Regions from separate parts of the Lentzea xerophila genome, predicted to be linked through region 3. Evidence: riboswitches for the same ligand, from Rfam matches in the RefSeq annotation. Region 3 holds a riboswitch; each other region holds the start of a gene.
The links. Region 3 has a riboswitch for S-adenosylmethionine ahead of ACRSBM_RS36740 (methionine ABC transporter ATP-binding protein). Riboswitches for the same ligand answer to the same signal wherever they lie in the genome.

Region 1 (9,474 bases), 6.5 Mb from region 3:
CGATGGTCCTGACTGGGGGATGGCGCGTCCTCGCGGGCGCACTGCTCCTTTCGGCCGGTCTGGTGGCGCCCGCCGCCTCGGCCGATCCGGTTGCGGCCTGCACGTCCTGGAACTTCGTCGAACTGCCGGTGCCGCCCGCCGTGCAGAGCAGTGGGGTCGTGGCCGGAGCGGGCTCGTTCGCCGTCGGCAACGGGTCGTTCTGGTCGATGGACGGCACGACGGTGCTGGTGTGGAAGGACGGACAGCAGGTCGACCAGCTGTCCTTCTTCCGCAACGTCGTGCGAGCGCACGACGTGAACTCGTCCGGCGTGGTCGTCCTCTCGGCGTACACGTTCCCGTCGGCCTCGCAGTGGAAAGCCGGCGTGTACGAGTCGCTGCCGGGCTTACCGGGCGAGTACCGGGTCGAGGCGTTCGACGTGAACGAACGCGGCGACGTGCTCGGCCGCTCCGACGGCAAGCCCGTGGTCTGGCCGGCGGACTCCGCTGTGCCGTACCAGGTTCCGGGCACGGACGCGTCCTGGACCGCGGTGGGCATCGCCGACGACGGTTCGGTACTGGCGTCGTCGAGCACCGGCGCACACTGGATCCGCCCGTCCGGCGCTCTCGTCCCGCTCGGTGAGGCGGAAGTGCGGGCGGTGCGGGGCAACTACGCGGTCGGCGTCACGGACTCGAAGGTCGTGCGCTGGGATCTGTCAGGCGCCGCCAGCGAGTCCTTCGCCTTCGCCTCGCGGGCGTTAGCCGTGAACTCGCACGGCCACTTGCTGGGTGCGGCGGCCTGGGGCGACACCCAGGTGTGGGAGACCCCGCAGCGCTCGGTCCCGGTGCCCGCCGGCGGGACGTTCGCGTCGTTGACCGACGAGGGCGACGTCTACGGCACGCTCGGCGCCGATCCGCGCACCCTGGTGCCGCTGCTGCTCGACTGTGCCGGGGGTGCGCGATGAGGCGCTGATCGCGGACCTGGCGGGACGGGCAGCTTTCAGGATCGCTGCCTCGTCCCGCCAGGCTCCGGGCATGCCGTGAGGCGGCCGAGTGCCGGGTTTCCGTTCTGCTGTGGGGGACTGATCTGTGGCACGACGGGCTCGGGTTCGCTGACGGTTGGCGGCCAGGAAGGCCCGCCGCAACCCCGCCAGCACCCACGGCGACCGTTGTGCCGGTGCCGCGAGTGACCCCACGGCCCGGCGGCACAACGCACTCAGGCGCGCTGTGGCCGGCGGTTGGCGAGAATAAAAGCCCGCCGCACCAGCCGCACCCACGGCGACCACCGTGCCGGTGACACGGGCTCACGCCCAGCCGCGCGCTCGACGTTGTCGAACAGGTCCTCCAGGCAGGCGTCGTGCAGCCAGCGGATCACGAAGGCCCACTTCAGGCGTTTGCCGAGGCTGAAGTCGCCGACGAGTTCGTGGCGCAGGACGGTGCCCGACGCCGACAGGGTGTGGGTGCCGTCGCCGTCGCCGAAGGTGAAGGTGATCGACGAGCCCGGCGTGAACTCCGTGCAGTGGTAGCGGATCGGGCCGTGGCCGCCGTCGGCGCCGACGCCGAGCGGTCGGTCGAACTCCTGCTTGCCCCAGGCGGGCGGCCAGAGTTCCTGGACGCGGTCGACGAACGGGCCCGCGGGCACGCCGAGGTCCCTGGTGTGGACGTTCCTGATCACAACTGTCCCCTCTTCCATACGCAACCGTATGTTCCTGAACCGTACGGTAGCGTATGGAGCCGTGGTGCGGAGGAGTCGCGACGACTGGACTGAGATAGCGCTGAGAGCGCTGGCCGAAGGCGGACTTCAGGCCGTGGCGGTCGAACCGCTCGCGGCGAGGGCCGGCGCGACCAAGGGGAGCGTCTACCACCACTTCCCGAACCGGGAGGCGTTGCTCAGGGCGACGGTCGAGCGGTGGGAGCGGGAGCATACCGAGAAGGTCATCGAGCTGGTCGAGGCCGAGAAGACCCCGCAGGACAAGCTCAGGACGTTGTTCGGCACAGTGCTCGACCGCACCCGCAAGGGGTCGGTGGAGATGGCGTTGCAGGCGGGCGCCGAGCACGACGTCATCGCGCCGGTGCTGCACCGCGTCACGAGAAAGCGGATCGGCTACCTGACCGAGCTGTTCGGCGAGCTCGGGTTCGACGAGGAGCACGCGAAGAAGCGCGCGCTGATCGCGTTCAGCCTCTACCTGGGGCAGGCGCAGATGTGGGTGACCCTGCCCGGCCTCGTCGAACCGATGCTCGACGAGGCCGTGCAGGTGCTCACAGCCAGGTGATCAGGCAGGTGATCAGCCAGGCGATCAGGCCGCGGTCGCCCACAGCGCGGAGGCGATCACGTCCGCGTTGCGGTCGAGTGCCGTCACGTTGATGTTCGACGTGGTGTCGCAGGAGCGGTGGTAGCAGCGGTCGTAGGCCTGGCCGGCCGTGCCGCCCCACTTCTGCGCCTGGGCCGCGGTCTTGATGCCCTCGGCGCCGGTGAAGGTGCCGCCGACCGGGATGCCCGCGCGGGCGAACGCCGCGTGGTCGGAGCGGCCGCCGACGCTGGTCAGCTCGGTCTGGACGTTGATCGCCGTGAAGCCCGCCTGCAGGCGCTGCTGCAGGGCCAGTGAGCCGGAGGGCTGGCCCGAGGCGCTGTAGACGAAGTAGCCGGGGTTCGGCGAGCCGGTCATGTCGAAGTTCAGGTAGGCCTTGATCTTCGACCTGTCGGTCGTCGTCAGGGAGTTCACGTAGTAGGTCGAGCCGATCAGGCCGCGCTCCTCGGCGCCCCACCAGCCGAACCGCACGTGCTTGGTCGGCTGGAACCCGGTGGCCTTCATCTGGAGGGCCACTTCCAGCAGCGACGCGGAGCCCGAGCCGTTGTCGTTGATGCCGGGGCCCGCGGTGACGCTGTCGAGGTGGCCGCCCAGCATCACGACGTTGTTCGCGTCGCCGCCAGGGTAGTCCGCGATCAGGTTGTAGCCGGTGGCGCCGCCGTAGCTGAACGACTGCACGCGCGTCGTGAAGCCGGCCGCGTCGAGCTTGCTCTTCACCCAGTTGACCGAGGCCAGGTACCCCGGACGCCCGTGAGCGCGGTTGCCGCCGTTGGCGTTCGCGATCGACTGGAACTGGTTGAGGTGGGCTTGGACGTTCGCGACGCTGATGTTCGGCGCCGCCAGGGCCGCGGGAGCGGCCGCTTGCGCTGTGGTCGCTCCGGCCGCCATCAAGGCGGCCGCCAGCGCGATCAGGATCCTCATGGTTCAACTCCGGTGCAGGGTTGGGATTGAGCCACTGATCAACATGCTCCGATGTGCATGAGCCGGGTAGGTGCGATCGGCTGGAGTTCTTAACGCGCCTGATTCGTCGGATTCGGTGGTGATCAACCAGAATGGTCCAGGTGGGTGACGTCACGGTCGTGCTGGGCGTCGGCGCCGCCGTGCTGCTGATCTCCGTGATCGCGGTGCGCGTGTCGACTCGGCTCGGCCTGCCCTCGTTGTTGCTGTACCTCGGCATCGGCGTGCTGCTCGGCGAGTCCGTCGTCGGCATCAGGTTCGACGACGCCGACCTCACCCGGTCCCTCGGCATCGCGGCACTCGTGCTGATCCTGACCGAGGGCGGCATCACGACCCGGTGGCAGGCGGTGAAGTCCTCGCTGTGGCTGGGCGTCGCACTGTCCACAGTGGCCGTGGCGGTGAGCGTCGCGGTGACCGGAACGGCGTTGCACTACCTGCTCGGCCTCGACTGGCGGATGGCGTTGCTGTGGGGCGCGGTGCTGTCGTCCACCGACGCGGCCGCCGTCTTCAGCGTCCTGCGGTCGTTGGGCGTCGGAGCGCGGCTCACCGGCGCGCTCGAACTGGAGTCCGGCCTGAACGACGCGCCGGTCTACATCGCCGTCGTGCTGCTGGCCTCGTCGGACCGGATCACGTGGGCCGCGCCGCTGCTGGTGATCTACGAACTGGGCGCGGGCGCGCTCATCGGTGTCGCACTGGGCTTCCTCGGCGGGGCCGGGCTCAGACGCGCGGCGTTGCCGTCCACCGGTCTGTACCCGCTCGCCACTGTGGCGGTGTGCGTGATGGCCTACACGGCGGCCGATCTCGCGCACGCGTCCGGATTCCTCGCCACCTACGTCGCCGCGTTGGTCCTCGGCAACGCCCGCCTGCCGCACCGCGCCGACACGCTGTCGTTCGCCGAAGGTCTCGGCTGGCTCGCCCAGATCGGGCTCTTCGTCCTGCTCGGCCTCTACGCCTCGCCGTCACGGCTGCTCGACGTGCTGTTCCCCGCGCTGATCGCGGGTGTGGTGCTGACGTTCGTCGCGCGGCCGCTGTCGATCATGCTCTCCTCGCTGCCGTTCAAGGTGCCGTGGCGTGAACAGGCGTTCCTCTCCTGGTCGGGGCTGCGGGGCGCGGTGCCGATCGTGTTCGCGCTGATCCCGTTGATCCAGGGCGTCGAGGGTGCGCGCGAGCTGGTCGACGTGGTGTTCCTGCTGGTCATCGTGCTGACGGTGGTGCAGGGCACGACGCTGCCATTCCTCGCGCGGCGCCTGGGCCTGGTACGGGCCGGTGAGGCGCAGGAGATCCAGGTCGACGCCTCGCCGCTCGACGAGCTGGGTGCCGAACTGCTGCAGGTGCACATCCAGCGCGGGTCGAAGCTGCACGGCGTTTACATGTCGGAGCTGAGGCTGCCGACGGGTTCCACGGTCAGTCTCGTGGTGCGCGCCGGGAAGAGTTTCACGCCACAACCGACGACCCGGCTGCAGACCGACGACCAGTTGCTCATCGTCACCACCGAAGAGGCACGTGACGCCGCTGAGCGGCGCGTACGTGCCGTCGACAGGGCCGGCCGCTACGCCAGGTGGAAGGGCGAGACCGGCGAATAGTCGGTCTCCGAGGCTTCTCACCATGTGATCGGGTGTCGACACGCACCGTGACCCTCCGCTAACGTCCTCGGCAGGTCATGAGAGCCAGCGTCAAGCCCAAGCTTGCTGGCCGGCAACCCTCCAACCGCGGTGGGGTGCCCTTGGTGAGGACCTGGTCCGGCGCGTGGGGCGCCGGTCAAGCGCGGGCCTTCGCACAACGGGGCCCCTGGCCTCGGAGGCAGCTCGATGACGCTCGCGATCACCCCAGCCACGAACACCGTCACGAACACCGCGGTTCCGGCTGTCGTCGGCGCTGACCTGCGCGTTCCGCTCGTCACCGGAGAGCGCGTCACCTACGCCAACCTCGATCACGCGGCGAGCGCGCCCTGTCTGCAAGAGGTGCGCGACGCCGTCGACGAGCTGCTGCCCTGGTACGCCAGCGTGCACCGCGGCGCCGGCTTCGCCTCCCAGGTCTCGACCCGCGTCTACGAGCAGGCCAGGGACCGCATCCGCAAGTTCGTCGGGGCGCGTTCCTCCGACACCGTCGTCTTCACCCGCAACACCACCGATTCGCTGAACCTGTTGGCGCGCAGCGTTCCCAAGGGCACCGCCGTCGTCCTGTTCGACAGCGAGCACCACGCGGCGTTGCTGCCGTGGCGCGGGCCGAACGTCCAGCGCGTCCCCGCTCTCGCCGAAGAATCAAACACTGAGTCCGGTGCTGCCGCTTTTGTCGTCGCGCTGGACCGGGCGTTGGCCGCCGCCCCGGTCGGCCCCCGGCTCGTGATCGTCACCGGGGCGTCCAACGTCACGGGGGAGCTGTGGCCGGTCGCGGAGCTCGCGAAGGTCGCCCGCCGGCACGGCGCGCGCATCGCGCTCGACGCCGCGCAGCTCGCCCCGCACCGTCCGATCAACGCCCGTGAGCTGGGCGTCGACTACATCGCGTTCTCCGGCCACAAGATCTACGCGCCGTTCGGCGCCGGTGTGCTGGTCGGCCGCGCGGACTGGCTGCAGCAGGCCCAGCCGTACCTGGTCGGCGGCGGCGCCACGGCGAAGGTGACCGACCACGGCGACCGCCTGGGCGTGGCCTGGTCCGCGGTGCCCGAGCGGCACGAGGCCGGCAGCCCGAACGTCGTCGGCGTGCACGCGCTGGCCGCGGCCTGCGAGATCCTGTCGCGGCACTGGGAGCAGACCGTCGCGCACGAGCAGGAGCTGCTGACGCGCCTGCGGGACGGCCTGCGCACCGTCCCCGGCTTCCGCGAGCTCGCGATCCTGACCGACGCCGACAAGGTCGGTGTCGTGAGCTTCACGATCTCCGGCTTCGACGCGGGCTTCCTCGCGGCGGCGCTGTCGGCGGAGTACGGCATCGGCGTGCGCGACGGCGCGTTCTGCGCGCACGTGATCGTGGGCCGCCTGGTCAAGCAGGCCGGATCGCACGAGCAACGCGCCGTGCGCGCGTCGATCGGTCTCGGCACGACGGCCGAGCACGTGGATCGCTTGGTCGCGGCGCTGCGCACCCTGGTCACCGAGGGTCCGAAGTGGACCTACACGCAGCTCGACGGCCGCTGGGTCCCCGAGGACGACGGCCGAACCCTGCCGCCGTTCCTCGCGTAGTCCCTGTACGTGGACAATGACCTGGTGAGTGACGAGTCCGAGGCGGCGGAGAAGGTGTCCGAGAAGGCCGCTGACCAGCCTGCCGACGAGCAGGTCAGCGAGCCCGAGACGGTCGCGACGCCGGTCGCCGGGCAGCCGGTCGCGGAGGAGACGGCGGAGGAGAAGCCCGCCGAGCCGCCCGCGAAGGCCCAGGACGACGACGAGGGGTTCTCGATCACCGGCTCGTTGCCGGAACCGAAGACCAGGGTTCTGGCGGTCCTGGCGGCCGGGGTGCTGGCCCTCGACGTGCTCACCAAGGTGCTGTCCGTGGCCTTCCTCGAGGGCGCCGACCCGATCAAGGTCTTCGGCGGCGCGCTCTACCTGACGTTCGTCCGCAACCCCGGTGCCGCGTTCGGCATGGCCGAGGGCTGGACGTGGATCCTCGCGCTGATCGCGCTGGGCGTCGTCGGGTTCATCCTCTGGATCTCGCGCAACCTCCGCTCCCAGGGCTGGGCCGTCGGCCTCGGCCTGGTGCTGGGCGGCGCCGTCGGCAACCTCGCCGACCGCCTCTTCCGCGAGCCGGGCCCGATGCGCGGCCACGTGGTCGACTTCCTGTCGCTGTTCGACCCGTACGGCCGGGTGTGGCCGGTGTTCAACATCGCGGACATGGCGATCGTGGGTGGTGGCGTGACGGTCATCGTCCTGGCGCTCATGCAGCACGATTACGACGGGACCGTCCACAAGCAGGTTCCGGCGCTCGAGGAGCAGGCCGGGCTGCGGGAACCGAAGTAGCGGCTGCCTGGTAAATTCAGGGGTCTGCCTGGCCCGGTTGGTGGTGTAACCCCGGCGCCGTGAGGCGTACTCCAGCCAGAAGAAGGTCGAGGCCCCGCGTGAGCGGATACCGAACGCTGCCGATTCCCGACGGTCTGGACGGCATGCGCGTCGACGCCGGCCTCGCGAAGCTGCTCGGGCTGTCCCGCACCGTCGTCGCGGCCATCGCCGACGCTGACGACGTGCTCGTCGACGGCCGGGTCGTCGGCAAGTCCGACCGGCTGACGGCGGGGGCGATGCTGGAGATCACGCTGCCCGCGCCGCCGCAGCCGATCACCGTCCAGGCGATTCCCGTCGAGGGTCTGAAGGTCATCCACGAGGACGACGACATCATCGTCGTCGACAAGCCCGTCGGTGTCGCCGTGCACCCGTCGCCGGGCTGGACCGGACCGACGGTGGTGGGCGGGCTCGCCGGTGCCGGCCACCGCGTCGCCACCTCCGGAGCCGCCGAGCGCCAGGGCGTCGTGCACCGGCTCGACGTCGGCACGACCGGCGTGATGGTGGTCGCGAAGTCCGAGTCGGCGTACTCCGCCCTGAAGCACGCCTTCAAGGAGCGGACCGTCGACAAGGTCTACCACGCGATCGTGCAGGGCCACCCGGACCCGATCAAGGGCACCATCGACGCGCCGATCGACCGCCACCCCAAGCACGACTACAAGTTCGCCGTGATGAACTCCGGCAAGCCCTCGATCACGCACTACGAGGTGATGGAGGCGTTCCGGGCGGCGTCGCTCGTCGAGGTGCACCTGGAGACCGGCCGCACGCACCAGATCCGTGTGCACTTCTCGGCGCTGCACCACCCGTGCGTCGGCGACCTGACCTACGGGGCCGACCCGACGCTGTCCAAGCGGCTCGGGGTGACGCGGCAGTGGCTGCACGCCCGGCAGCTCGGGTTCCACCACCCGGCCGACGGCCAATGGGTCACCTTCACCTCGGACTACCCGGACGACCTGGCGCAGGCGCTGGAAAAGCTGCGCGAAGAAGGCTGATTGCGTCTGAGTAAATCACCGATTAAAGACATTGCACTTGATGTTAATCGGTGTGCTCAATAGCGTTTTCGGCATGTACCTGACAATTCTCGCGGCCTCGGGCCGGACCGGTCTCGCCCTCACCCGCAAGGCGTTGGAGCGCGGCCACACCGTCACGGCGATCGCCCGCGACCCGCGGCGCGTCACCGCGGACCACCCGAACCTGCGCAAGGTCGCCGGTGACGTGAGTGACCCGGCGAGCATCGCCGCGGCCGTCGGCGCGGACTCCGTCGTCCTGTCCGGCCTTGGCACGGACCGCGCGGGCGTCCTCCTCGACGGCGCGAAGGCGGTCGTCGCCGCCCGTCCGCGCCGGATCATCTGGCTCGGCGCGTACGGCACGGGCGCGTCCGCCGAGGCGGCGGGCGAGGGCGCCGGAGTGCTCTGGAAGGTGATGGGCGACCGGATCCCGGACAAGGTCGCGGCCGACAACGCCGTCCTCGCCACCGGTGGCACCGTCTTCCACGCCGGGGTGCTCAGCGACGAACCGGAGAGCCCCGCCCGGCGCACGGCCGGTCTGGACGCCGCGCCGCCGTTCGACCTCGGCGCGAAGGTCAGCCGGGAGACCGTGGCCGCGGCCATGCTCGACGAGGCCGAGGAGCCACGCTTTCCCGGCGCCGTCGCCCTGCCGCTAGCCGGCTAGAACCTCGGTGACGGTCGTCCGCACCTGGTCGCGCAGCCAGGCGTGGGCGAGGTCGGAGTCGTAGCGCTGGTGCCAGTTGCAGTTGATCGACGCCTCCGGTGACTCGGCCGGCAACGGGCGGATGACCAGCCCGAACGCCTCGACCAGCGGACGGCAGAGGACCGCCGTCGTGGTGACGAGCACGTCGCTCGCGGCCGCGATCTGCAGGGCGGAGTGCACGGTCGCCACGGTCGCGATCACCCTGCGCCGCAGGCCTTCCGCCGCCAGCAGGTCGTCGATCGGGGCGCTGAGCCGGCCGCGCCGGGACACCACCACGTGCGGATGTTCCGCGTAGGCGCGCAGGTCCAGGCCCTCGGTGCACGGATGGCCGGACCGCATGACCACGGCGAGCGGATCGGTGCCGAACGTCTCCGAGCGGAACTCGGGAAGGCCGGGCGTGCCACCGCCGAGCTCCAGGTCCACCCGGCCGTGCCGCAGGTCGTCGGTGTCGGCGGAGTGTTCGGCGAGCACCCGCAGCCGCACGCCGGGTGCCTGCTCCGCGATCTTCGCGATCAACGCCGGCACGACCGCCGAGGCGAGGG
Region 2 (9,474 bases), 1.1 Mb from region 3:
CCGGTCTGCCGATGTTCTTCGCAGGATTGGTGGTGTACGCGGTGGGCGTGTGGCTGCTGGTCGACGGTGTCATCCGCACGGCGGCGGACGGCCGTGACCCGTCCGGCGCGATCATCGTGGTGATGGTGCTGCTGTTCCTCGCGGGATCGCTGGTCCTGAAGGGGCTCTTCACGGTGGCGCCGGGCGAGGCGCGGGTGCTGCAGTTCCTCGGTCGTTACGTGGGCACGGTGCGCACGGACGGTCTGCGGTGGGCGAACCCGCTCACCACGAGGGAGAAGATCTCCACCCGGATCCGCAACCACGAGACGCAGACGCTCAAGGTCAACGACGCGGACGGCAATCCGATCGAGATCGCGGCCGTGGTCGTGTGGCAGGTCGAGGACACCGCGCGCGCACGGTTCGAGGTGGACGACTTCGTGCGGTTCGTCGGCATCCAGACCGAGACCGCCGTGCGGCACATCGCGACGAGCTACCCGTACGACAACCACGACGAAGCTGGTCTGTCACTGCGGGAGAACGCGGACGAGATCACCGAGACGCTCGCGATCGAGATCTCGGCACGCGTGCAGTCCGCGGGCGTGAAGGTGATCGAGTCACGGCTCACCCACCTCGCGTACGCGCCGGAGATCGCCCACGCCATGTTGCAGCGGCAGCAGGCGGGCGCGGTCGTGGCGGCACGGACGCGGATCGTGGAAGGCGCCGTCGGCATGGTCGAGCTCGCACTGCAGCGGCTCGCCGAGCAGCACGTCGTCGAGCTCGACGAGGAACGCAAGGCGGCGATGGTCTCGAACCTGCTCGTCGTCCTGTGCGGTGACCGCTCCACTCAGCCCGTGGTGAACGCAGGGTCGCTCTACACCTGATGGCAGATCGCAAAAGCGTTCTGCTCAGGCTCGATCCGGCCGTGCACGACGCGTTGAGCAGGTGGGCGAACGACGAGCTGCGCAGCACCAACGCGCAGATCGAGTTCCTGCTGCGGCGTGCGCTGGCGGACGCGGGACGGCTGCCCGGCGAGGCGAAGAAGATGCCTCGCCGGGGCAGGCCACCGAAGAAGCCCGACGACGAACCAGAGGATCCGGCCTAGTGGTGTGGCTCCGGGCCACACCACTAGAACTCCGGTGGTGCCTCCAGGTCATGGGCGCGGAAGAGCACGGCGTGCTCGACGCCCATGACCTCGCCGCTCATCGCGAGGAACTTCGGGATGAAGTCGGCGGGAGCGGGGTGGTCCGGGAGTGCGGCCAGGTACGCGGCGTGTGCCTCGAGTGAGGCGACGCCGCGGCGCAACGGGTCACCGGTCACGTCGACGCCATGGGTGGCGCCCGAGCCGGCGAACCCGGGGGTGATGTACCAGCGTGCGGAGTGCGGTTCGAGACCTTCGTCGTCGATCTGTTCCGGGAAGACCCAGCGGTTGCCCGCGTCGCGCAGCGCGTCGAGGGTCGCGAGCCCGGCCGCGCGGTGGTCGGCCTGGTCGAACCCGTAGGGCGTCTCGACCTCGAAGCTGCCGCCGAGCACGACGTCCGGTTTGAACCGGCGGATCTCCCGGCAGATGTCGCGGCGCAGGTCGAGGCCGTAGACGAGGACGCCGTCCGGATGTTCGAGGACGGTCAGGTGCCGCACGCCGACCACCGCGCAGGCGGCCTGCTGTTCGGCGACGCGCAGGCGTGCCGTCTCCTCGGGTGGGTTCGGCATCCCCGCCTCGCCGCGGGTGAGCAGGAGGTAGCCGACCTCGATGCCGCGCTCGATCCAGCGAGCGACGGCGGCGGACGTGCCGTACTCCATGTCGTCGGGGTGCGCGACGACGCAGAGCACGCGCCGGAATGACTCCTCCGGAAGGGCAGGCAGTGTCATGCCGTCCATCCTCCCGCGCAGGACGGGCCCGGTCTCCGCATTTGCGGAAAACCGGTCGCCGGCGTAAGGCGTCCCCGCACCTCTGAACAGGCGTTTCACCTGCATGAAACCGCTTTCGCCGAGTTCCGCCGTTCGGGGGTGTTTCCGTCCACCTCCGCCACGCGATCGTGGGCGGCGGGCGCACGGGAACGTGGAGGAGTCTTGTCGTTCTTTTCCCGCAGGCGCGCCGGTTGCGGCGTGCTGGGCGTTGCTGTGGTGATCGCGTCGCTGACCCCGGCCGGAGGTCTGGCGGCGGGCAAAGAGATCTATTTGGACAGTCGGGCGTCGACGGAACGGCGGGTCGAGGACCTGCTGCGCAGGATGACGCTCGAGGAGAAGATCGGGCAGATGGCCCAGATCCGCGTCGGGAAGGTGCGCGGTGACTGCAACAACGTCAACGGGCCGTTGGTCGAGTCCTGCCTGAAGGCGGTGCTCTCGGACGCGCACGTGGGTTCGATCCTGTCCGGTGGCGGTGACGCGCCGGTCGAGAACACGCCCAGGGCGTGGGCCGAGATGAACAACGCGATCCAGCGCTATGCGTTGGAGAAGAACAGGTTGAAGATCCCGATCATCTACGGCGCGGACGGCGTGCACGGGCACAACAACGTCGTCTCCGCCACGATGTTCCCGCACCAGATCGGGCTCGGCGCGACGTGGAATCCCGGCCTGCAGGAGCAGATCGGGGTGTCCGCTTCGAAGGCGTTGCGCGCCACGGGTGTCTTCTGGAACTTCGCGCCGGTCTCGGACATCGCGCGCGACACGCGTTGGGGTCGTTACTACGAGACCTACAGCGAGGAGCCGTTCCTGGCCGGGCAACTGGCGGCCGCGAACGTGCGCGGGCAGCAGTCCAAGGTGGACGACACCGCGCAGCTGACCGCGACGGCGAAGCACTTCGCGGGTTACTCGGCGCCGGCGAACGGGCACGACCGCGCGGCCGCGCAGATCCCGGTCCGGCAGCTGCAGGACCTCGTGCTGCCGCCGTTCCAGGCGCAGTTCGACGCGGGCGTGAAGACCGTGATGATCAACTCCGGGTCGATCAACGGTGTGCCGGTGCACGCGTCGAAGTACATGCTGCAGACGCAGCTGCGTGACCGCATGGGGTTCCGGGGCGTCGCGGTCTCGGACTGGCAGGACATGAGGTACCTGGTGGACCGGCACAAGGTCGCGCCCGACTACAAGACCGCGATCGCGATGAGCGTCAACGCCGGCGTGGACATGGCGATGGAGCCGTCGAACGCGGCCGAGTTCACCTCGCTGCTGCTGGCGAACGTGAGGGACGGCTCGGTGTCGCGCGGGCGGATCGACCAGGCCGTGCGGCGGGTGCTGAAGCTCAAGTTCGACCTGGGGCTGTTCGAGAAGCCGTACGTGGACCCGGCGAAGGCCGACGGCAACGTGGTGAACGTGGACCGCTCGCTCGCGCGTCAGGCGGCCGCCGAGGGCACCGTGCTGCTGAAGAACGACGGCGTGCTGCCGTTGCCGACATCCGCCAGGAAGATCGTCGTGACCGGGGAGACGGCGGACGACGTGCGCCGTCAGCTCGGTGGCTGGACCGTCGAGTGGCAGGGCGTGCCGGACGACTCGCCGTTGCCGCCGACCGCGACCGTGCTGACCGGTGTCCGTGAGGCTGTCCCTGGTGCGTCCGTCGTGCACGCTGCGACTCCTGCTGCCGCGGTGGCTGCCGCTGCCGATGCGGACGCGGTCGTCGTCGTCCTGGGTGAGAAGCCCGGTGCGGAGGGTCCCGCCGACACGGAGAACCCGGTGCTGACGCCGGAGCAGCAGGCGTGGGTGGACGCGGTGCAGGCGACCGGCAAGCCGGTGGTCGTGGTGCTGCTGACCGCGCGCCCGCAGGTGCTCGGGGCGGCGGCGGACGCGAACGCGCTGGTCGCGGGCTGGTTGCCGGGCAGCGAGGGCGGCAGGGCGATCGCCGACGTGCTGTTCGGCGCGGTCAACCCGAGCGGCAGGCTGCCGGTGTCGTGGCCGAAGGCACTGGGCGACCCGACGCTGACCTACGACCAGCTGCCGGGCGCGAACACCTCGGCGGGCGCGAAGTACGACCCGCTCTACGCTTTCGGGCACGGGCTGTCGTACACGTCGTTCACGACCTCGGGGACCTCCGTGTCCGTTGATCGTCGTGATGGCGTGGTGAAGTTCACGGTGGCGAACACCGGCGGGCGTGCGGGGGCTGTCGTGGTGCCGGTCTACGTGCGGCAGCCGGCCTCCCCGGTGCTCACGCCGGACCTGCGGCTGGTGGGCTTCAGCCGCGTGGAACTCGCCGCGGGGCAGTCCAAGCAGGTCGAGGTGCCGTTCACGCTCTCGCAGCTCGCCCTGACCGTCGGCGACGTGGACGGTGACGGACGTCGTGAGGTCGCCCGCGGCGGCTACGAGGCCGTGGTGGGTGCGGAGAAGGCCACTTTCGCGGTGCGCTGAGCTGGCCTGATATCCTTCGTCGTCGTGAACGCGCGGCTCTCCGCCGTGGAGGAGACCCGGCCCTTGTGGCCGGTGCCGACGAAGCGCGTCACGAACTCCGGTTTCGACAAGAAGGGTGATGTCGCATGGCGAACATCAAGTCCCAGCTCAAGCGGATCAAGACCAACGAGAAGGCGCGCCTTCGCAACAAGTCGGTCAAGTCGTCCCTGAAGACGGCCATCCGCAAGTTCCGCGAGGCTGCCGAGGCCGGTGACAAGGCGAAGGCCCTGGAGCTGCTGCAGGACGCGTCCCGCAAGCTCGACAAGGCCGCCACCAAGGGCGTCATCCACGCCAACCAGGCCGCCAACAAGAAGTCGGCGATGGCCCTGCGCGCGAACGCCCTCGAGGGCTGATCTCGCTCGTAGAGCTCGCTTCGAGCTTCTGAAAGGGCTCCACTTCCTCCGGGAGGTGGAGCCCTTTCGCATTCGGTGCCGCGCACGGTAGGCGTAGACCCCATGGAATCGCTGCCGCGCATCGACTTCTTCGAGCTCCACGACCTCGAACGCACCCCGGCTGTGCTGCGGACCCTGCACACGGAGTCGATCGCGTTCATCTACGTGCTGACGGACGCCGCGCGGACGTACGCACGGCCGTTGGCACTGGCTCTGCGCTCGGGCGCGGACCACCGGATCGTCGATCTTTGTGCGGGCTCCGGCGGACCGGTGCCGCTCATTCAGCGCCGGCTGCACGCAGAGGGCGTCCACACCCAGGTCACGCTGACGGACCTGGTGCCGAACGTCCGCGCGTTCGAGCGCGTGGCCGCCGAGAACCGGCGCCGCCTGCCCGATTCGTGCTGCTCAGTGGACTACGTGACCACTCCGGTCGACGCCACGGACTGCCGGGTGGAGGGGACGCGCACGATCTACGGCGCCTTCCACCACTTCCCGCCCGCGCTCGCCACGCGCATGCTGCAGAACGCCGTCGACACCCGTCAGCCGATGGTCGTCGTCGACACCAAGCGGTCGTTCGTCTACCCGCTGCTCTTCCCGTTCCTGCTCACGCTGGCCGTGCTGGTGTCGGCGCCGTTCCAGCGCAATCCGCTGCCGCGCTACCTGCTGCGACTGGTGCTGACCTACGTCGTGCCGGTGCTGCCGTTCATGATGTTCTTCGACAGCGTCGTGTCGTTCCTGCGCATGTACGGACGCGCGGAACTACGTCGGATGGTCGACGGCCTGGACGGCACCGAGTCGTTCACGTGGACGATCGGCGTCGAACCCGGCTTCACCGGAGCCCAGTACCTGATCGGGATCCCGCGCGCCCAATGATCTGCGCGGTGACCTCGCCCGGTGATCTCTCTGGTCAGCGGCGGCCGTGCGAGGCGACGATCCGCAGCACGGCCCGCTCCAGCGCGTAGTCGGCGTCGGCCGCCACGCCCTTCACATCGGCGTTCAACCCCGCGACCACCTGCATAGCGTCGGCGAGACCCGACTGGTCCCAGCCGCGGGCCTGCGCCTGCGCCTTCTTGATCTTCCACGGCGGCATGCCGAGCGGCCCGGCCAGGCTGAACGGGTCGGCGCGCCCCACCGCGGACACGCGCGCGACCGTGCGCACCGCGTCGGCCAGCGCGTCCGCGACCAGCACGTGCGGCACGCCCAGCTGCATGGCCCAGCGCAACGCCTCCATGGCACCCGCGCGGTCACCCGTGACGGCCTTCTCCGCCACGGCGAACCCGGTCACCTCGGCCTTGCCCTGGTGGTAGCGGCGGATCTCCTCGACCGTCACCTTGCCGTCGGTGTCGGAGACGAGCTGCGACGCCGCCGCTGAAAGCTCACGCAGGTTCGTGCCGACCGCGTCGATCAGCGTGGCGACGGCCTCCGGGTCGATCTTGCCGCCCGCCTGCCGCACCTCGTTGCGCACGAACGCCTCGCGTTCGGCGGACTTGGTGACCTTGGCGCACTCGGTGACCACGGCACCGGCCTTCTTCAGCTGTCCCGGCAGGTCCTTGGCCGCCTTGCTGCGACCACCACCCGTGTGCACGACGACGAGCGTGACCCCGTCCGCGGGCGCCTTGACGTAGGAGAGCACCGTGTCGGCGACCTCCTTGCTGATGTCCTGCCCGTTCTGCAGGACGATCACGCGCCCCTCCGCGAACAGCGACGGGCTCACCATCTCGGCCAGCTCGGGAGGCGTGAGATCAGTCACCTGCACACGGGTCAGGTCGGCGTTCGGATCGACCTTGCGTGCCGCCTCGAGAGCCGCCCGAACAGCACGTTCGACCAGCAGCTCCTCCTCGCCGACGACGAGGTGCAGTGACTCCGGTGCGCTCACGCTCCGCATCCTCCCACGTCTCGGATCGTGGGCATCTGTGGCTGAGCAACGGAGTGATGCCGTAGCTTGGTGGCCACAACTGAACACCGCTCATCCAGAGGGGCAGAGGGACCGGCCCGTAGAAGCCCCGGCAACCGGCGTCAGCGCGCTATGCGCAGACGATCACGGTGCCAATTCCGACCCGTTCGATTTCGCGGGAAAGATGAGGAGATACCTCGCGATGACTGCTGTCTCTGTGCCCACGAGCACCAAGTTCGACCTCGGCCCCGCCCGCGCACTGCTGTGTCGGGAGTGCGGAAATGAGACTCCTCTCGCTCCTGAGTACGCCTGTCTGGAGTGTTTCGGGCCGCTGGAAGTGGCCTACGACTTCGGCAAGATCCGGCGCGAGGACATCGAAGCCGGCCCCAGGTCGATCTGGCGCTACCGCGGCCTCCTTCCCGTTCCGTCCACTGTGGAACAGCACCCGAACACCGATCCCGGCGGCACCCGCCTGGTCGAGGCGCACAACCTCGCCAAGGCCCTGGGCGTCCGCAAGATCTGGGTGAAGGACGACACCGGCAACCCCACCCACTCGTTCAAGGACCGCGTGGTCGGCGTCGCGCTGGCCGCAGCCCGTGAGCTGGGCTTCAAGGTGCTGGCCTGCCCGTCCACCGGCAACCTGGCGAACGCCGTCGCCGCGGCCGCCGCCCGTGCCGGCTGGAAGTCGGTCGTTCTCGTCCCCTCCAATCTCGAGCGCGCCAAGATCCTGATGAGCGCCGTCTACGAAGGCGCGCTGATCGCCGTCGACGGCAACTACGACGACGTGAACCGCCTCGCCCAGGAGCTCGCCGCGGAGAACGAAGACTGGGCGTTCGTGAACGTCAACGTCCGCCCGTACTACGCGGAAGGCTCGAAGACCCTCGGCTACGAGGTCGCCGAGCAGCTCGGCTGGCGCCTGCCCGACCAGATCGTCGTGCCGATCGCGTCCGGCTCGCAGCTCACCAAGGTCGACAAGGCCTTCCGCGAGCTCGGCCAGCTCGACCTGGTCGAAGCCACCCCGTACAAGGTGTTCGGCGCGCAGGCCACCGGCTGCTCCCCGATCTCCGCCGCCTTCAAGGCGGGCCACGACGTCATCCGCCCGGTCCGCCCGGACACGATCGCCCGCTCACTGGCGATCGGTGCCCCGGCCGACGGCCCGTACGTGCTCGACGCGGTGCGCCGCACCAACGGCGCCATCGAGGACGTGACCGACGAAGAGGTCGTCGAGGGCATCAAGCTGCTCGCCCGCACCGAGGGCATCTTCGCCGAGACCGCCGGCGGCGTGACCGTGGCGACGGCGAAGAAGCTGATCGAGTCGGGCCAGCTCGACCCGGACGCCGAGACCGTGCTGCTGATCACCGGCGACGGCCTCAAGACCCTCGACGCGCTCGGCGACACGATCGGCCCGCGCGCGACGGTCCCGCCGTCCGCGGAAGCCGTCATCAAGGCACTGGGTTAACCACCTCCTCCCGGACGGGATCTCCCTGGCTCACATGGAGATCCCGTCCGTCTTCAGCCAGGATGTCCGCGGGAAGCGCTGCAGGCCGTCCACCACGTGCGGCCCGACCCGTTCGACGTCCGCCCGCCACGCCACCACCCGCTGCGGCCACGGGGCTTCCGCTTTGAGCCCGTTGTAGTGGTAGCTGTGCCAGACGTGAGGCGCGATCCGCAGGCCGCCGTCGAACACGTGCTCCGCGACAAGGTCGTAGGCCTCCTCCGGTTTCGCGGTCTTGGTGGGCGGCAGCACGTGCGTGGCCGTCGCCCTGTAGGTGACGGCGCGTGTGCCGTCTTCGAGCGTTTCGCAGATGTAGTAACCGAAATCGGGTTTGAGTTCGTCGTGCGGCCACGGCGTCGCCGAGTAGTTCATCTGCCACAGCGCCCACGCGAGTCCTGGCGTGCCACCGGGAATCGGGTAGCGCGCGTTGAACAACCTGATCCAGACCATCTCTTCTCCTTCGTACGACTCGGTTCCCCGGCAACACAGCCAGGTCTCCGTCCTTGTCCGTGCGCAACACCAACGCACCGCCCGCCCGCAACACGTCGATCACGTGCGGACTCGGGTGCCCGTACCTGTTGCCCGTGCCGACACTCACCAGCGCCACCCGTGGCCGCACGGCCTTGAGGAACGCGGGCAGCGAGTACCGCGACCCGTGGTGCGGCACCTTGAGCACCTCGGCGGCGAGGTCCCGCTCCCCCAGCAACGCCGCCTGGCCGGCCAGTTCGACGTCACCGGTGAGCAACACCCGGCCTGCCCTCGTGTGTGCCTTGAGCACGAGCGAGTAGTCGTTCACCGTCGTGTTCCCGTCCTCGGCGACCGGCGGCCGCCGCGGTCCCATCACCTCCATCTCCAGTCCGGGCAGGGCGAACCGCTCGCCCGCCTTCGGTTCCACGACCCGCACGTTGCGGGCACGGGCTTGCCTGCTGACCTCCCTCCACGCCCACGCGGGCTCTTTGAGCGGCCCGACCGCGATCGCACCCACCGCACGCCCGGTGAGCACGGCCTCCAGGCCGCCGACGTGGTCCGCGTGCAGATGCGTCAGCACCACCAGCGGAATCCTCTTGACCCCCAACGTCTTCAGGCACCGATCCACCGCGCCGGGGTCAGGCCCGGTGTCGACGAGCACCGCGGTCTCGGCGTCGTCCGTGGCGAGGACCAGCGCATCGCCCTGCCCCACGTCACAGCTGTGGACCTTCCACCCGTCCGGCGGCCAGACCGGCGCCACGACCCTGAGCGGCACCAGCACCACGAACCCGCCGACGAGCACCGCGACGACCAACGTCCGCGTCTTCTTGAGCCACAGCAACAACACCACCACGGCGGTGACGACGGTCAGAGCG
Region 3 (9,474 bases):
TCGACCCAGTGTCTGGAAGCGACAGAACTGCCGCTCCGTACGACTTCAACGAGGACACCGACTGGTTCACGCCGGTCGGGGGCACCGCCGTTGGAGTCGCTGATCCCCACCCGAGCTTCCCCGCCGGTGCGCTGACCATCACGCCCGCGGACGTGCTCGAGGTCCTCGGCCCGGACGCCGACGACCTGCTCGCCACGGCGAACGTCGACGTCGACGAGCTGATCCGGCTCATCAACGCCGAGACGACGATCATGCCGCCCCTCGTCCTCCCGTCGGAGGAAGAGGAGAAGGAGGACCCGCAGCTCCTCGTCACGGCCGTCTCGTCCTGGAAGCGCCGCTTCCTCAAGGGCGCGGTCGCCGCGGTGCTCGTGTCGATCTCCGGCGGCGGCGTGACCGCGATGGCGATGGACAAGTCCCTCACCGTCGAGGTGGACGGCGCGCTGCAGACCGTCCACTCCTACGAGGGCACGGTCGGCGAGGTACTGGCGGAGGAAGGCATCGTCGTCGGTGAGCACGACGCCCTGTCGCCCTCGCTGAACGCCCCGATCTCCGACGGCGGGAAGATCAGCCTCGACCGCGGCCGCCTGCTCAAGATGAGCGTCGACGGCCAGGCCCGCGAGGACTGGGTCCGCTCCGTCACCGTCGAGGAGGCCGCCAAGCAGTTCGGCGTTCCCCTCGAAGGCGCGTGGATGTCCGCGCCCGGCTCGCAGGACGTGCCCCTGGAGGGCATGAACGTCGAGGTCAAGACGCGCAAGAACATCAAGCTCTTCGACGGCGCGAACCCGGTCCGCGAGGTCCAGACGACCGCCGTCACCGTCGACGAGCTCCTCAAGACCGAGAACCTCACCCTCGGCCCGGAGGACGCCGTCAGCTCCGGTACCGATGTGAAGCTCGCCACCGGCGCCGAGGTCTACATCTCCCGCACGGGCGTCACGGTCATCAACGTGAACGAGCCCGTCGCGCCGCCGGTCGAGAAGACCAACGACCCGAACATGAACGTGGGTCAGCAGACCGTCACCGACCCCGGCGCGCCGGGCGAGCAGACGGTGACCTACCGCGTGACGGTGAAGAACGGCAAGGAGATCAGCCGCGAGAAGATCGGCGGCAAGGTCACCAAGGAGCCGAAGCCCAAGAAGGTCACCGTCGGCACCAAGCCCCTCCCCGACAGCGCGGTGTGGGACAGCCTCGCCAAGTGCGAGGCAGGCGGCAACTGGGCCATCAACACCGGCAACGGCTACTACGGCGGCCTGCAGTTCTCGGCCAGCACCTGGGCCTCGAACGGCGGCACCGTGTACGCGCAGCTGCCGCACCAGGCCACGCGTGAGCAGCAGATCGCCATCGCGACCAAGCTCCGCGACCGCTCGGGCGGCACGTACTCGGCGTGGCCGGGCTGCCGCGCCAAGCTCGGCCTGCCGTAGACCCGCGCTTTCTCCGTCCCCCGGCTGAGGCCGCCCTGGTTCGCCATGGGCGGCCTCAGCCGTTGCAGGACGAGCCTGCGAGAATGCCCGGGTGAGCCTGCTGGGACCTGCCGAAGTTCGCCGTCTAGCCGCAGAGCTGGACATCCGCCCGACCAAGAAGCTGGGCCAGAACTTCGTGCACGACCCGAACACGGTCCGCAAGATCGTCGCCGCGGCCGGGCTCACCCCTGCGGACGTCGTCCTGGAGGTGGGCCCCGGCCTGGGCTCGCTGACCCTCGCCCTGCTGCCGAACGCGAGCCAGGTGGTGGCGGTGGAGATCGACCCGCCGCTGGCCCACCGCCTGCCGCAGACCGTCCGCGAGATGGACCCGGAGAACGCGGACAGGCTCCACGTGGTCCTCAAGGACGCCATGAAAGTCACCCAAGAGGACCTGCCGGCACAACCCACCGCGATCGTCGCGAACCTCCCGTACAACGTCGCGGTCCCGGTCGTGCTGCACCTGTTGGCGGAGCTGCCGTCCCTCCAGAAGGGCCTGGTCATGGTCCAGGCGGAGGTCGCCGACCGCATGGCCGCGAAGCCCGGCAACAAGATCTACGGCGTCCCCAGCGTGAAGCTGGCGTGGTACGCGGAAGCACGGAAGGCCGGCGCGGTCGGCAAGAACGTGTTCTGGCCGGCACCCAACGTCGACTCGGGTCTGGTTGCCTTCCAGCGCCACGAAAAGCCGTTGTCCACAGTGGATCGCAAGAAGCTCTTCGCCATCGTCGACGCCGCGTTCGCGCAGCGCCGCAAGACCCTCAGGGCGGCGCTCAAGGGCTGGGCCGGCAACGCGCACGACATCGACGAACTGCTGCGGAAGGCGGGCATCGATCCGCAGCAGCGGGGCGAGCAGTTGAGCGTGATCGACTTCATCCGGATCGCCGAGGTCTGAACCGGGGATCCTTCGGCCAACAGTGTGATCTGTCGAACGAATCGGATTCTGGCTTGCGCAACCGAACGTCCGTCCGGTTGACTGCTAGTTGCCATCCGGAGCGACTGAGAGACCTGGCTCTACGACGTCGCAGCAACCACCCGCTGGATGCGGGCAGGTGCTAACGCCAGGACCGATGGAGGAGCACCATGGGTACCTCGCGAATGCTGACGCGCCGTCGAGTCGTCGACCAGTGCCGTCGCACCGCTTCTGCATGTCGTCGCCACCTCGTCTAAGGCGCCTTCTCAAAGTCCTTTGACGCGCACTCAGCCAACGAGTGGCGCACACACCTGAGCAGCAACTTCGACCGCGCACCGCCCACGAGGCGGGTGTGCCGTCACGCGCAGCCGTGGAGCAGAAGTGATCACTGTCGAAAACCTCACCAAGTCCTTCCAGGGTGTCAGCGCCCTCAACGGCGTGACCCTCGACGTCGAGGCGGGCACCGTGCTCGGCGTGGTCGGCCCGAGCGGGGCCGGCAAGTCGACGCTCGCCCGTTGCGTCGCGCTGCTGGAGCGTCCCGACTCCGGGGCGATCCGCGTCGACGGCACCGACATCACCAGCCTCGACGGGGCGGCCCTGCGGGCTGCTCGTCGCCAGATCGGCGTTGTGCCGCAGGGGGACTCGCTCCTTCGCCAGCGCACGGCCGCCGGGAACATCGCGCTGCCGCTCGAAAGCGCGGGCGTGCCCGGACCGCAGCGCCGCACCCGTGTGGGCGAGCTGCTCGACCTCGTCGGCCTGACCGACAAGGCCGCCGCCTACCCCGACCAGCTGTCGGGCGGGCAGCGCCAGCGCATCGCCGTGGCGCGTGCCCTCGCCGCCAACCCCAGCGTCCTGCTCGCCGACGAGCCCACCAGCGCGCTCGACCCGGAAACCACCGGTTCCGTGCTGGCCGTGCTCGACCGTGCGCGCGCTGAGCTGGGTGTGACCGTTCTCGTCGTCACGCACGACATGGGCGTGGTCCGCAAGATCTGCGATGACGTCGCCGTGCTGGAGCAGGGCCGCGTCGTGGAGCACGGCAAGGTCCTCGACCTGGTCAACGACGTCGCGAGCCGCACGAGCAGTGCGCTGCTGCCCGCCGTCGACCTGAACCCGATCAACGAGAGCAGCTACGACCGCGTCGCGGACGTCGTGCTCGTCGGGTTCGCCGCGGTCGGCGCGCTGCTGCCCGAGGCCGCGCACCGGTTCGGCGTCGAGCTGAACATCGTCGGCGGTGGCCTCACGCGACTGGGCGAGACGCCGGTCGCGCGGTTCCGCCTCGGCCTGAACGGCGAGCGCTCCGACTCCGCTCTCGAGTGGATCGGCGAGGCCGGCGGTGCGGTGCAAAGGTCCCTGAAGGGGCCACAGGGAGTAGCTGCGTGAGGTCTGCAACACCCTGGTCCGACGTTCTCACCTATCTCGTCGAAGCCACCGGCGAAACGCTGTACATGGTCGGCGTTTCCACCGTCATCGCCACCGTTCTCGGAGTTCCCGTAGGTGTCTGGCTGCAGCTCACCGCCAAGGGCGGGCTGCGGCCGAACGCCGCGGTGCACAGGATCCTGAGCTTCGTCACCGACCTGGGCCGCTCGATGCCGTTCATCGTGCTGCTCGTCGCGCTCACGTCCGTCACCCGCCTGATCGTGGGCGGCTCCATCGGCAGCACGGCGGTCATCGTGCCGCTGGCCGTGGGCGCCATCCCGTTCGTCGGGCGGCTCGTGCAGAACATCCTGTCCGAGGTGCACGTGACCGTGGTCGAGGCCGCGATCACCACCGGCGCCTCGACGTTGCGGATCGTGCGCAGCGTGCTGATCCGCGAGTCGTTGCCCGCGCTGATCAACGCCATCGGCGTCACCGTGATCGCCCTGATCGGGTACTCGGCGATGGCGGGCGTGATCGGTGGCGGTGGCCTCGGTGACCTCGCGATCCGCGAGGGTTACCAGCGCTTCAACGACCGGATCCTGTGGAGCACCGTGGCGTGGCTCGCCGTGCTCACGACCGTGATCCAGCTCGGTTTCACCCGTGCCGCCCGAGCGTCCGACCGGCGCCGGCACGCCTCCGTCTGACCCATCAGATTTCTCAAAAGGAACGTCATGCGTATTAAGGCTGCCCTGATCGCGGTCGCTTTGACTGCTTTGTCCGCTTGCTCGTCGGGTGCCGACGCGTCCGACACGCTGAAGGTCGGTGTCTCGCCGGTCCCGCACGCCCAGATCCTCAAGTACGTGGCCGACAACCTGGCCGCGCAGAAGGGCCTGAAGATCGAGGTCGTCGAGTTCACCGACTACGTGCAGCCGAACACGGCGCTGGTGGACGGCTCGCTCGACGCCAACTACTTCCAGACCGTGCCGTACCTGAAGACGTTCACCACCGAGTCCGGTGCCCCGGTCGAGTGGATCCAGCCGGTCCACGTCGAGCCGCTGGGCCTGTACTCGAAGAAGGTCAAGAAGCTCGACGAGCTGCCGAGCGGTGCCAAGGTCGCCGTGGCCAACGACGCCACGAACGAGGCCCGCGGCCTCAAGCTGCTGGAGGCGAACGGCCTGATCAAGCTGAAGGCCGTCGACCAGCCGACCGTGCGCGACATCGCGGAGAACCCCAAGAACCTGCAGTTCGTGCCGCTGGAGGCCGCCCAGCTGCCGCGCTCGCTGGACGACACCGACGCGTCGGTGATCAACGGCAACTACGCCATCGACGCGGGCCTCAAGCCGGCCACCGACTCGCTCGCGCTGGAGAAGGCGGAGGGCAACCCGAACGCCAACGGCCTGGTCACCCGGACCGAGCTCAAGGACGACAAGCGCGTCCGCGACCTGGCGGAGCTGCTCGCGTCGCAGCAGGTCAAGGACTACATCAAGCAGACCTTCGACGGTTCGGTCATCCCGGTCTGACACCGCCGGTGACCGGGGGAGAAGTCCGGAACCCGAGAACGCCCGTAGGCTGACATGGTGCTCGCAGTCGTTCCTCCCCCGGTCACAGTTCGCGTCCCGGCCAAGGTCAACCTGCACCTGGCAGTGGGTGACGTACGCCCGGACGGCTACCACGACCTGGTGACGATCTTCCAGGCCCTTTCGCTGGTCGACGAGGTCACGGTCGCGGTCGCCGACGAGCCAGGCGTCGAGGTGCACGGCGAGGGCGCCGACCAGGTGCCCACCGGGGCGTCGAACCTCGCCTGGCGCGCGGTGCAGCTGCTGGCCGCGCACGTCGGCAAGGACGCGGACGACCCGAAGGTCCGCGTCGTCATCCGCAAGGCCATCCCGGTCGCGGGCGGCATGGCGGGCGGCAGCGCGGACGCGGCGGCGGCGCTGGTCGGCCTGTCGTCGTTGTGGCGGCTCGACATCAGCCGCGACGAGCTGGCCGAACTGGCCGGGAAGCTCGGCGCGGACGTCCCCTTCGCCCTGTACGGCGCCACCGCGCTCGGCACCGGCCGCGGCGAGCGGATCGTGCCGGTGCTGGGACGCCACCAGTTCCACTGGGTGCTGGCGTTCGACCGCCGCGGACTGTCCACTCCGGACGTCTTCGACGAGCTGGACCGCCTGCGCGCGGAGGGTGACCCGCCGCGCGTCGGCCCGGTCGAGGCGGTGCTGGAGGGCCTGTCGTCCGGCGACCCGCGGCAGCTGGCCCTGCTGCTGGGCAACGACCTGCAGGCCGCCGCGGTGTCCCTGCGGCCGAACCTCCGCCGCACGCTCCGTGCCGGCGTCGACGCGGGCGCGCTGGCCGGCATCGTGTCCGGTTCCGGGCCCACGACGGCGTTCCTGTGCGAGGACGGCGACATGGCCGTCCGCGTGGCCGCCGAGCTGGCCGGTGCCGGTGTGTGCCGGACGGTTCGCGTCGCCCACGGCCCGGTCCCCGGCGCGCGCGTGATCACGACTGAAGAGCCGAAGCCCACCCCTCCCGAGGTCCACGCCTGACAGCCGTGTCCGGGCGCTCGCGCTGCCCGAGGCTGGTGAGCAGGGGCTTTGGTCCCGGTGGGTAGCCTTCATCGGGCAGTTTCTTACTAGTCGTGAGGTTTTGATGGCCAACCTGGTCAACCTGGAGTCCGTGTCGAAGTCGTTCGGCGTCCGGCCGCTGCTCGACGGCGTGTCGCTCGGCGTCAACGAGGGCGACCGCATCGGTGTCGTCGGCCTGAACGGCGGCGGCAAGACGACGCTGCTCGAGGTGCTGGCCGGGGTGGAGCCCGCCGACGACGGCCGGGTCTCGCGGTCGCGCGACCTGCGGATGGCGGTCGTGACGCAGCGAACCGAGCTGCCGGAGGGCTCGACGGTGCGCAACGCGGTGATCGACCCGCTCGGGTTCGACGCCGAGCACGAGTGGGCCGCCGACGCCCGCGTCCGGTCCATTTTGGACGGACTCGGGATCACGGCGCTGGGCCTCGACTCCGTGGTCTCCACGATGTCCGGTGGGGAACGGCGCCGGGTCGCGCTCGCGGCCGCGCTGATCCAGGACCTCGAGCTGCTCGTGCTGGACGAGCCGACGAACCACCTCGACGTCGAGGGCGTGCGGTGGCTCGCGGAACACCTGCTGGCCCGCAAGTGCGCGCTCGTCGTCGTCACCCACGACCGGTGGTTCCTCGACACGGTCTGCAACCGCACGTGGGAGGTGGTGCAGGGCAAGGTCGAGCAGTACGAGGGCGGCTACGCCGACTGGATCTATGCCCGCGCCGAGCGGACCCGGCTGGCGGACGTGCTGGAGGAGAAGCGGCAGAACCTGGCGCGCAAGGAACTCGCGTGGCTGCGCCGCGGCGCGCCCGCGCGGACGTCGAAGCCGCGCTACCGCATCGAGGCCGCCGAGGCGCTGATCGCGGACGTGCCGCCGTTGCGGGACAACGTGGAGCTGCTCGCGTTCGCCAAGAAGCGCCTGGGCCGCACCGTGATCGAGCTCGAGGACGCCACACTGTCCATTCCGGACCGAGTCCTGGTGCGCGACCTGACGTGGCGCCTCGGTCCCGGTGAGCGGATCGGTCTGGTCGGCGTCAACGGGTCGGGCAAGACGACGCTGCTGAAGCTGCTGGCCGGCGAGCGCGAGGCCGAGTCGGGCAAGCGGATCCAGGGTGCGACGGTGAAGATCGCGCACCTCTCGCAGGAGCTGCTCGACCTCGACGGGTCGATGCGCGTGCTGGAGGCGATCGAGGAGGTCGCGCGCCGCGTCGTGCTCGGCAAGTACGAGATGTCGGCCTCTCAGCTGGGCGAGCGGTTCGGGTTCTCGTCGCAGAAGCAGTGGACGCCCGTGTCGGACCTGTCCGGTGGCGAGCGGCGGCGGCTGCAGCTGTGCCGGCTGCTGATGGCCGAGCCGAACGTGCTCCTGCTCGACGAGCCGACGAACGACCTGGACATCGACACGTTGCAGCAGCTGGAAGACCTGCTCGACTCGTGGGCCGGCACGCTCGTCGTGATCTCGCACGACCGCTACCTCGTCGAGCGCGTCTGCGACAAGGTCGTGGCGCTGTTCGGTGACGGCAAGCTGACGGACCTGCCCGGCGGCATCGAGGAGTACCTGAAGCGGCGGGACTCGTTGCGCGACAGGGAGTCCGCTGCCCCCGCGGTGGAGAAGGCGCCCTCCAACGCCGCCGACCAGCGCGCCGCCCGCAAGGAGCTGGCACGACTGGAGCGGCGCCTCGAAGTGCTGCACAAGAAGGAAGCCGAGCTGCACGCCGCGCTCGCCGAGGCCGCGACCGATCCCGACCGGCTGCTGAAGCTCGACGCCGAGCTCCGCGCCGTGCTGGCGGAGGAGTCCGACGTCGAGGCGGCCTGGATGGCCGCGGCCGAGGTCGTAGAGGGCTGAGGGGGCTAGCGGCCCCGGCTGCGGAGCTCGGTCGCCAGCTGGGGCAGCAGCTCATCGATGAACGACGTGTCGTAGCCCTGACCCGAGAGCAACGCGTAGCTGAAGCGCGCCTTCATGACCTCGTCCGAGGTCGCCCCCAGCATGCCGTCGAGCGCGACACCGATCTCCTCCAGCATCCTGTCGACCTGCGCGGTGCGGTAGCCGCGCTGACCGGACGCCGCCTGCGGGATCCTCAGCTGGCGCAGATCCTTCCACGTCTTGACCTGCGGCATGCCGGGCATCGGTCCGGAGAGCTGCTGCTCGATCTGGCCGAGGAACGCGTCGACCTCGGTCTCGTCGTAGCCGCGCCTGCCGATCAACGGCCGGGAGAACCGGACGTCGCGGACGTCCTTGCCGGTCAGGTTGTCCTGGCCGAGCAGCGTCGCCTCGATGCGGTCGAGGAACGCGTCCACCTGGGACTCCTGGTAGCCGCGGCGGCCGCGGGGCGGGCGGTGGAACGCGACGTTGCGGACGTCCGCGGCGGTGAGCTTCGGTGACTCGACGGCCTTGGGGCTCGCGGCCTGCTGGGCCGGAGGTTGCTCCTGGGGGCGCGGCGGTGGCTGCGGGCGTCGCTGCTGCGGCCGTTGCTGTTGCTGCGGGAGCTGCGTCGTCGGCGGGGCCGTGCGGGGCGGCGGCGCCGTCTCGAACATGAGAACTACCAGGTCGAGGAACGTGTCGACGTCTTCCTCGTCGTAGCCGAACGTGCCGGGTGCCGTCTCGCCGAACACGGCGTCCTGAACCTCTTGCGCCGTCAGGTTGTCCCTGCCGCGCAGCGTGCCCTCGATGCGGTCGAGGAACGCGTCGATCTGGCCCTCGTGGTAGCCGCGGGTCCCCGGTCTCGGCTTGTGGAAGCGCACGGCGGCGACGTCGTCAGGGGACAGTCGTACCGCGGGTCTCATCGCCTGCGACGTGGCGTGCGCGCCCTGGGCGGGCGCTGAGGCCTGCGCGCGTTGCGGAGTGGACCGCAGCGTGTCCGCGACGAGTTCCATGAAGACGTTGACCTCGTTCACGTCGTAGCCGGGATCACGGGTCGCCGTGCTGAACTTGACGTTGAGGACGTCTTCGCGCGTGAGGATGTCCTTGCTCTTCATGGTGCTCTCGACCCGGTCGAGAAACGCGTCCACCTCAGCCGCGTCGTACCCGCGCTCACCACGCGGGGGACGGTGGAACGCGACCAGGGCCACGTCCTGCGCGGAGAGCAGAGGTGCCGGATGCGCGGGTAGACGATGCTGCGCTCCGGGGCCGCCCCGATCCACCAATGACCTCCTCCTGCGTACCTGTACTGGGGAGTATCGCGTTTCGCGT

Region 1: it holds a riboswitch for S-adenosylmethionine, as region 3 does, so the genes downstream of both, ACRSBM_RS05705 (aminotransferase class V-fold PLP-dependent enzyme) here and ACRSBM_RS36740 (methionine ABC transporter ATP-binding protein) in region 3, are expected to answer to the same signal.
Region 2: it holds a riboswitch for S-adenosylmethionine, as region 3 does, so the genes downstream of both, thrC (threonine synthase) here and ACRSBM_RS36740 (methionine ABC transporter ATP-binding protein) in region 3, are expected to answer to the same signal.

Annotation. Positions count from the first base shown of each region.
Region 1 is NZ_CP194934.1:1,145,731-1,155,204, forward strand. It holds gene ACRSBM_RS05680 (hypothetical protein) at 3-941, shown strand; gene ACRSBM_RS05685 (SRPBCC family protein) at 1,193-1,651, opposite strand; gene ACRSBM_RS05690 (TetR/AcrR family transcriptional regulator) at 1,716-2,249, shown strand; gene ACRSBM_RS05695 (M28 family metallopeptidase) at 2,274-3,206, opposite strand; gene ACRSBM_RS05700 (potassium/proton antiporter) at 3,347-4,825, shown strand; SAM riboswitch class IV at 4,899-5,013, shown strand; gene ACRSBM_RS05705 (aminotransferase class V-fold PLP-dependent enzyme) at 5,051-6,415, shown strand; gene lspA (signal peptidase II) at 6,440-7,186, shown strand; gene ACRSBM_RS05715 (RluA family pseudouridine synthase) at 7,330-8,214, shown strand; gene ACRSBM_RS05720 (NAD(P)-dependent oxidoreductase) at 8,288-8,893, shown strand; gene ACRSBM_RS05725 (LysR family transcriptional regulator) at 8,882-9,474, opposite strand, start outside.
Region 2 is NZ_CP194934.1:6,590,492-6,599,965, forward strand. It holds gene ACRSBM_RS31325 (SPFH domain-containing protein) at 1-860, shown strand, start outside; gene ACRSBM_RS31330 (hypothetical protein) at 860-1,081, shown strand; gene ACRSBM_RS31335 (PIG-L deacetylase family protein) at 1,105-1,854, opposite strand; gene ACRSBM_RS31340 (glycoside hydrolase family 3 N-terminal domain-containing protein) at 2,047-4,311, shown strand; gene rpsT (30S ribosomal protein S20) at 4,437-4,703, shown strand; gene ACRSBM_RS31350 (hypothetical protein) at 4,806-5,615, shown strand; gene holA (DNA polymerase III subunit delta) at 5,650-6,627, opposite strand; SAM riboswitch class I at 6,706-6,827, shown strand; gene thrC (threonine synthase) at 6,839-8,095, shown strand; gene ACRSBM_RS31365 (DNA internalization-related competence protein ComEC/Rec2) at 8,079-9,474, opposite strand, start outside.
Region 3 is NZ_CP194934.1:7,678,375-7,687,848, reverse strand. It holds gene ACRSBM_RS36750 (transglycosylase family protein) at 9-1,418, shown strand; gene rsmA (16S rRNA (adenine(1518)-N(6)/adenine(1519)-N(6))-dimethyltransferase RsmA) at 1,516-2,346, shown strand; SAM riboswitch class I at 2,435-2,528, shown strand; gene ACRSBM_RS36740 (methionine ABC transporter ATP-binding protein) at 2,746-3,744, shown strand; gene ACRSBM_RS36735 (methionine ABC transporter permease) at 3,741-4,424, shown strand; gene ACRSBM_RS36730 (MetQ/NlpA family ABC transporter substrate-binding protein) at 4,452-5,240, shown strand; gene ACRSBM_RS36725 (4-(cytidine 5'-diphospho)-2-C-methyl-D-erythritol kinase) at 5,298-6,260, shown strand; gene ACRSBM_RS36720 (ABC-F family ATP-binding cassette domain-containing protein) at 6,364-8,130, shown strand; gene ACRSBM_RS36715 (DivIVA domain-containing protein) at 8,136-9,425, opposite strand.